DNA from 2 places in the Streptomyces sp. ITFR-6 genome. Region 1 is predicted to be linked to the other one. Evidence: riboswitches for the same ligand, from Rfam matches in the RefSeq annotation. Region 1 holds a riboswitch; the other holds the start of a gene.
What was found. A riboswitch is a leader RNA that binds a small molecule or an ion and turns the genes downstream of it on or off. The one in region 1 is predicted to bind cyclic di-AMP.

Region 1 (4,068 bases):
TCGACGCCCGGGTCAGATAGAGCCGCTCGCGGGCGCGGGTGATGCCGACATAGGCGAGCCGGCGCTCCTCCTCCAGCTCCTTGACCTGGCCCAGCGCGCGCATGTGCGGGAAGACACCGTCCTCCATGCCGGTCAGGAAGACCACCGGGAATTCGAGGCCCTTCGCCGTGTGCAGGGTCATCAGCGTGACGACTCCGGAGCCGTCGGTGTCCTCGTCGGGGATCTGGTCGGAGTCCGCGACGAGCGCGACCCGCTCCAGGAACTCGGCGAGCGTTCCCGCACCCTCCTCCTCGCCCCGGTCCTGCTCGAATTCGAGCGCCACGGAGGCGAGCTCCTGGAGGTTCTCGATCCGGGTCTCGTCCTGCGGGTCGGTGGAGGCCTGGAGCTCGGCCAGGTAGCCGGTCCGCTCCATGACGGCCTCCAGCACCACGGCCGGGCCCGCGCCCGACTCGACGATCGTGCGCAGCTCCTCCATCAGCGTGTTGAACCGCTTGACGGCGTTGGCGGAACGGGCGGCCATGCCGTACGCCTCGTCGACGCGGCGCAGCGCCTGCGGGAAGGTGATCTTCTCCCGCATCGAGAGGGCGTCGATCATCGCCTCCGCCCGGTCCCCGATGCCGCGCTTGGGCACGTTCAGGATGCGGCGCAGCGGGACGGTGTCCTCCGGGTTGGACAGCACCCGGAGGTAGGCCAGGACGTCCCTGACCTCCTTGCGCTCGTAGAAGCGCACTCCGCCGACGACCTTGTAGGGCAGGCCGACCCGGATGAAGATCTCCTCGAAGACACGGGACTGCGCGTTCGTCCGGTAGAAGATCGCGACGTCGCCCGCCTTGGCGTCGCCCGCATCGGTCAGCCGGTCGATCTCGTCCGCGACGAACTGCGCCTCGTCGTGCTCGGTGTCCGCGACGTAGCCGGTGATCCGGGTGCCGGAGCCGGCGTTGGTCCAGAGGTTCTTCGGGCGGCGGCTCTCGTTGCGCTCGATGACGGCGTTGGCGGCGGACAGGATCGTCTGGGTGGAGCGGTAGTTCTGCTCCAGGAGGATCGTGGTCGCGTCCGGGTAGTCCTCCTCGAACTGGAGGATGTTGCGGATCGTGGCGCCCCGGAAGGCGTAGATCGACTGGTCGGCGTCACCGACGACGCACAGTTCGCCGGGGGCGTCGGCCGCGCCGGCCGGGCCGACCAGCTCCCGTACGAGCGTGTACTGGGCGTGGTTGGTGTCCTGGTACTCGTCGACCAGGACGTGCCGGAAGCGGCGGCGGTAGTGCTCCGCGACGTCGGGGAAGGCCTGGAGCAGGTGCACCGTCGTCATGATGATGTCGTCGAAGTCCAGCGCGTTGGCCTCGCGCAGCCGGGACTGGTACATCGCGTAGGCCTGGGCGAGGGTCTTCTCGAAGCCGTCCGTGGCCTGTCCGGCGAAGGTCTCCTCGTCGATCAGCTCGTTCTTCAGGTTCGACACCTTGGCCGTGAACGACTTCGGCGGGAAGCGCTTCGGGTCGAGGTCGAGATCGCGGCAGACCAGGGCCATCAGCCGCTTGGAGTCCGCCGCGTCGTAGATCGAGAACGAGGAGGTGAAGCCGAGCTTCTTCGACTCGCGGCGCAGGATCCGGACGCAGGCGCTGTGGAAGGTCATGACCCACATGGCGTTGGCGCGGGGGCCGACGAGCTGCTCGACGCGCTCCTTCATCTCGCCGGCGGCCTTGTTGGTGAAGGTGATCGCCAGGATCTGGCCGGGGTGCACCCCGCGCTCGGCCAGCAGGTGGGCGATGCGGTGCGTCAGCACCCGGGTCTTGCCCGAACCGGCCCCGGCGACGATGAGCAGCGGGGAGCCCGCGTACACGACGGCGGCACGCTGCTCGGTGTTCAGCCCGTCGAGCAGCGCGGCGGCGTCGATGACCGGGCGGTGGGCCCCGTCGCGGTAGTACGCGTCGCGGGGCGGCGGGGGCCCGTCGAACACGCCTCCGAAGAGGTCCTCCGGCACCGCTTCGGGTGCGGAGTCCTCGGGGGGCGGCGGGGGCCCGTCCTCCGCGTGCTGGAGGCCGGCCAGGAAACTGTCGTCAAAGAGGCTGCTCATCGCTGTCCGAGTCTAGGCGGCCCTACTGACACCCCGGGCCCGCATGGCAGAACCCGTACCTCCGGAGCCACACACGGCGATGTCCGGAGCACCCTGCGTAGGGAAAGGGCGGGCCGCGCCCGGCCGTGCGGCGCGGGTTCCGCAAGGTCACGAAAATGTATCGGGCATATCGAACATCAACCTTCACAGCGACACCATGAGTTGGCTAGCGTGCTCGTTCGGACGGCCGTACCCCCAGAGGCGAACCACGCCGAGCGGGCGTCCACGCCGAATCCGGGCCGCCCGTACGGGGTCCGGAACCGGGGACCCACACGCAGCACCGGGGTGAATCGGTCCGCAACCCCCCACCAGGACCGTAGGGCAGCCTTCCGTTCCGCCCGAACCCGACAGCTAACCCGGTAGGCGGTCCACGGAAGGAAATGCCGGTCTTGGCATCGCATCGGAAACCGCGCCTCCGGGTGCGCAGCACCACCCCCGCCATCGGGTTCACGACGGCGGCTCTGGCCTCCGTGACCCTGCTGTCCACGCAGAGCGCGCTGGCGGCCCCGGCCCCGAAGCCCAGCATCGAGGACGTCCAGAAGAAGGTCGACGACCTCTACCGGCAGGCGGGCACCGCGACCCAGCACTACGACGAGGCGAAAGAGGCGTCCGCCGCGCAGCGCGCCAAGGTGGACGGGCTGCTGGACGACATCGCCAAGCGCGCCGACAAGCTGAACGACGCCCGCCGCACGCTCGGGAACTACGCGGCCGCCCAGTACCGCGACGGCGCGCTCGCGCCGACCGCCACCTTCTTCCTGGCCAACGACCCGCAGTCGTTCTTCGACCAGACCCACCTGATGAACCGGATGGCCGCCAACCAGCAGCAGGCCGTCACGGACTTCCGTACGAAGCAGGCGGAGGCGTCGAAGAAGCGGGCGGAGGCGGTGACGAGCCTGGAGACGCTCACCGCGTCGCAGACCAAGCTGCGCACCAGCAAGCAGAACGTGCAGAACAAGCTGACCGAGGCGCGCACGCTGCTGTCGAAGCTGACCGCGCAGGAGAAGGCGCGGCTGGCCGAGCTGGAGGAGAAGAAGAAGGCCGAGGCCGCGCGCAAGGCCAAGGAGCTGGCGAAGAAGCAGGCGGCCGCCAAGGCGGAGGCCGACCGCAAGGCCAAGGAGGCCGGCGGCAGCGGCACGGGCTCCGGTACGGGCACGGGTTCGGACACCGGTTCCGGCACCGGTTCCGGCACGGGCACCGGTTCCGGTTCGGACAGCAGCGCGACGACGAAGGCCGAGAAGGTCCTCGCGTTCGCCAGGGCCCAGATCGGCAAGCCGTACGTCTGGGGGGCGACCGGCCCGTCCTCGTACGACTGCTCGGGGCTGACCCAGGCGGCCTGGAAGGCCGCGGGCGTCACCATTCCCCGGACCACCTGGGACCAGGTGAACGTCGGCACCCGGATCGCCACGGAGGACCTTCAGCCCGGGGACCTGGTCTTCTTCTACAACGACATCAGCCACGTCGGGATCTACAAGGGCGACGGCATGATGATCCACGCGCCGAAGCCGGGGGCCAATGTGCGCGAGGAGTCGATCTACTACATGCCGATCTACGGGAGCGTGCGCCCCGGTTAGACCGTCGTCGCCGCGGCGGGCGCTCAGGTCCAGAGCGTGGCGATGAAGATGTTGACCACCGTCAGTCCGCCCACCGCCGCGAAGAGGCCCTTCTCGACCTTCTCCTCGTCCCGCTTGACGTAGACCAGCCCGAGGATGACGACGAGGATCAGCAGCTTGATGCCGATCTTGACGTTGTTCACGGGGTGGTCGTCGGCCTGGTCGAGCCCGACCAGGGCGATTCCGGTGACCAGCATGGTCAGCGCGCCGTGCAGCATCCCCGGTACGAACCGGGCCGTCCCCGCGCTCATCGCCTTCATCTGCGTGAGGAAACCTCCCAGCAGGGCGGCGATTCCGATGATGTGAAGAGCGACGAAGACATCGATGAGTACACGCATGGTTCCGCAC
Region 2 (4,068 bases), 1.3 Mb from region 1:
GCCGACGGCAACCCGGTGAACGCCGCGTCCATGCTCGCGGTGCTCGGGCTCGGCGCCCAGGGCGGCGAGGAGATCATTCTCGCGTCCGAGGCCGACAACGCGGACGCCGCTCTGGACCGTCTGTCCAAGCTGGTCGCCGAGGGGCTCGACGAGCTCCCGGAGACCGTCTGACCCAGCGGTCACGACCGCCTGGAATTCCTGCGCGAGAGCCGCGGCACCCCCGACCGGGAGCCGCGGCTTTTGCGTTCGCACGAGAATGCCGTCCATTGCGACCCATATGGTCCGGCCGCCGGAAATAATTCAGGACGGCGAGCGGAACAACGGAATGGACAGCACCAGAACGCTTCGGCGAATAGCTACTTCTTTTATACGGCGTAATTGTTAACGACGGCCGCCCTGGGTGTTTACGGCATGTTGCGAAGTCCTCACCCGGCCGGCCCGGGGTACGGCCGGAGCAGCGGGGCGGCCGGGGCGGCGCAGCCGGTGCGCGGCGGTGGCCCGCTCGGCGTGCTGGGCGGCGAGCGCCCTCGCCCGTTCCGCGTCGCCGCGCGCCACGGCGTCCACGATGGCCCCGTACTCGGCCCAGGAATCGGCGGGGCGGGCCGGCGGGTCGACCGCGTACATCCAGGCGATCTTGTGCCGGAGCTGGGTGAGCAGGGCGATCAAGCCGGGGCTTCCGGAGGCCTGGGCGAGGGTCTCGTGGAACCAGCCGCCCAGTGAGCGCAGATCCTCGCCCTCGCCCCGGCGGGCCCGCTCCTGGCCCAGCCTGACGAGGCCGCGCAACACCTTGAGGTGGGCGTCTGTGCGGCGCTGGGCGGCACGGGCCGCGCCGAGCGGCTCCAGCAGCATCCGGACCTCAAGCAGGTCCGCCGCCTCCTGCTCGTCGGGCTCTGCGACGCAGGCCCCGGCATGCCTGCGGGTGACCACGAAGCCCTCGGACTCCAGGGTGCGCAGCGCTTCACGCACCGGGACGCGGGAAACCCCGTAACGGCGTGCGAGCACTTCCTCGGTGAGTCGGCTGCCGCGTTCGAAGACACCGGAGACGATGTCGTCACGGATTGCCGTGCATACCGAATGCGCCGGAATGCGCATGTCCGAACCTCCGCCTTAATCCCCGCGAAACGCGGCCGATCGACGCCTGTCCTGTGACTCTATTGCAATGCGGACGCATTTCCGATGCCGGGCGGAAATTCATGAATATCTTTTGGTTCCGGACGCGGGTACGGCTGAAGGCCCCGGCGCGTCGCCGGGGCCTTCGGTGAGATGCTTCGCGTCGGTCAGACGGTGACGCCGTGGGCACGCAGATACGCGACCGGGTCCATGTCGGAGCCGTACGACGGGGTGGTGCGGGCCTCGAAGTGGAGGTGGGGTCCGGTGGCGTTGCCGGTGGCACCGGAGAGGCCGATCCGCTGCCCCTGGCCGACGCTCTGGCCGACGGACACGGCGATCGAGGAGAGGTGGCCGTACTGGGTGTACGTGCCGTCCGTCATCCGGAGCACGATGTTGTTGCCGTACGCGCCGCCCCAGCCGGCCTCGACGACCGTACCGGCGCCGACGGCGACGACGGAGCTGCCGGACGCGGCGTGGAAGTCGATGCCGGAGTGGCTGCCGGAGGACCAAAGGGAGCCGCTGGACTTGTAGCCGGTGCTCACGTAGGAACCCGCGACGGGCAGCTGGAAGGTGCCCAGCCGGGCGCGCTCGGCGGAGCGGGCGGCACGCGCCTCGCTCTCGCGGGCCTTCTTGGCCCTGGCGGCTTCGGCCTTGGCCTTCCTGGCCTTCGCCTCGGCCTTCTTCTTCGCGTCGGCTTCGGCCTTGGCCTTCGCCTCGGCGGCGGCGTCGGCCTGGTGCCGCTGTGCGTCCGCCTGGGCGTCGATCCGCTCGGCCAGGTCGCCCTCGATGGCGATGATCTGGGAGAGGCCGGTGTCGGCGGCGGGAGCCTCGGTGTCCGCGGCGAGCGCCGGGGAGGCCAGCGAGCCGATGACTCCGGTGGTCGCCAGGGTCGCGATGCCGACCGCCTTCGCGCCGCGGCGCGTCATACGGCACGGGGCACGGTGCTTCCCCGTGGCACGGGTGAACGCCATGAAGTGGCTGGTCCTTTCCTTCCTTCTCGCCTACCGGGTTAGCTGACGGGTTCGGAGCAGGAAGGTCTCCTACGGAGTCCCGGCCTCGTCGAGGCGTGGGCATCCGATTCACCCCAGGGACTGCGTGGGTCCCCGGCTCCCCCGGCTCGCGCCTGACGGGGACTCGGCGATGGCTGCCCGGTACGTCGCGGATGCGGCATACGAGTGACGGACAGCCGCGCCGACGCTAAGCGGGGGCACTTCCCCGCACCAAACGGACAGGCGGTTTTGTAGCGCATCCCACAGGGCAGACAGGCAACCTCTCCACCAAAGCGGACATAAAGGGAGGCCCTGGCGGCAGACGACCCGCCAGGGCCTCGCCCCCGCCCCGCTGTCGGGGGCGGTGGCAGTTCAGCCGGTGACGACCGAGACCTCTCCGATGCCGAGAGCCGAGACGGGCTCCTTGATCTGTGCGGCGTCCCCGACGAGGACCGTGACCAGCCGGTCCTCCGGGAAGGCGTTGACCACGGCCGCCGTGGCCTCCACCGTGCCGGTCTCCGCCAGGCGCGCGTACAGCTGCGCCTGGTAGTCGTCCGCGAGGTGCTGTTCGACCTGGTCCGCGAGGGTGCCCGCGACGGAGGCGGCCGTCTCGAACTTCAGCGGTGCCACGCCCACGAGGTTCTGCACGGCCGTCTCGCGCTCGGCGTCCGTCAGGCCCTCCGCGGCCAGGATCCGCAGCACCTTCCACAGGTCTTCCAGCGCCGGTCCGGTGGACTCCGTGTCCACCGAGCCGCTGATGGCGAGCATCGCGGCGCCGGTCGCCCCCGAGGCGGAGTCCCGGGCCGAGGAGCGCAGCACCTGGGCGAAGGCGCGCACGCCGTAGGTGTAGCCCTTCTCCTCACGCAGCACCCGGTCGAGCCGGGAGGTCAGCGTGCCGCCCAGGCAGTACGTGCCGAGCACCTGGGCCGGCCAGACGCTGTCGTGCCGGTCGGCGCCGATCCGGCCGATCAGCAGCTGGGTCTGCACCGCTCCGGGGCGGTCCACGATGACCACCCGGCCGGTGTCGTCGGCGGTGATCGGCGGGACCGGACGGGGCGCGGCGGTGTTGCCCGACCAGTCGCCCAGGGTGTCGGAGAGCAGGGCGTCCAGGTCGATGCCGGTGAGGTCACCGACGACCACGGCGGTCGCGGTGGACGGGCGGACGTGGGCGTCGTAGAAGGCGCGCACGGCCGCGGAGTCGATCCGCTCGACGGTCTTCTCGGTGCCCTGGCGCGGCCGCGACATCCGGGCCGTGGCCGGGAAGAGCTCCTTGGAGAGCTGCTTGGCCGCGCGCCGGGCCGGGTTCGCCTGCTCGTGCGGGATCTCGTCGAGCCGGTTGTTCACCAGCCGCTCGATCTCGCTGTCCGCGAAGGCCGGTGCCCGCAGGGCCTCCGCGACCAGGCCGAGCGCCTTGGCCAGCCGGGAGGCGGGCACCTCAAGGGAGACCCGGACGCCGGGGTGGTCGGCGTGGGCGTCCAGGGTGGCGCCGCACCGCTCCAGCTCGGCGGCGAACTCCTCCGCGCTGTGCTTGTCGGTGCCCTCCGACAGGGCGCGCGACATGATCGTGGCCACCCCGTCCAGTCCTTCGGGTTCGGCGTCGAGCGGGGCCTCCAGGAAGACCTCGACGGCGACGACCTGCTGGCCGGGGCGGTGGCAGCGCAGCACCGTGAGGCCGTTGGGCAGGGCACCGCGCTCGGGCGCGGGGAAGGCCCAGGGCCTGGCCGTCCCGGGGGCGGGCTGCGGGTGGTACTCCATCGAAACTCCAGTCACGGCAGCGTCGCTCACTTGTCCGCCCCTTCGTGCGCGTCGGTGTCGTCGGCGGCGGTCTCCGCCTCGTCTGCGGGCCCCGCGGGCTCGACCGGCTCGTAGACCAGCACCGCCCGGTTGTCGGGCCGCAGCTGGGCCCTGGCGGCCGCCCTGACCTCCTCCGCGGTGACGTCGAGAACCCGGTGCACGGCGCTCAGGGCGA

Region 2: it holds a riboswitch for cyclic di-AMP, as region 1 does, so the genes downstream of both, RLT59_RS08300 (M23 family metallopeptidase) here and RLT59_RS13825 (C40 family peptidase) in region 1, are expected to answer to the same signal.

What each region holds. Positions count from the first base shown of each region.
Region 1 is NZ_CP134612.1:3,110,253-3,114,320, forward strand. Features, by position in the region: gene pcrA (DNA helicase PcrA) at 1-2,071, opposite strand, end outside; cyclic di-AMP (ydaO/yuaA leader) riboswitch at 2,327-2,492, shown strand; gene RLT59_RS13825 (C40 family peptidase) at 2,491-3,681, shown strand; gene RLT59_RS13830 (hypothetical protein) at 3,705-4,058, opposite strand.
Region 2 is NZ_CP134612.1:1,855,838-1,859,905, forward strand. Features, by position in the region: gene RLT59_RS08290 (HPr family phosphocarrier protein) at 1-171, shown strand, start outside; gene RLT59_RS08295 (GntR family transcriptional regulator) at 382-1,092, opposite strand; gene RLT59_RS08300 (M23 family metallopeptidase) at 1,278-2,081, opposite strand; cyclic di-AMP (ydaO/yuaA leader) riboswitch at 2,095-2,260, opposite strand; gene RLT59_RS08305 (M16 family metallopeptidase) at 2,472-3,854, opposite strand; gene RLT59_RS08310 (M16 family metallopeptidase) at 3,881-4,068, opposite strand, start outside.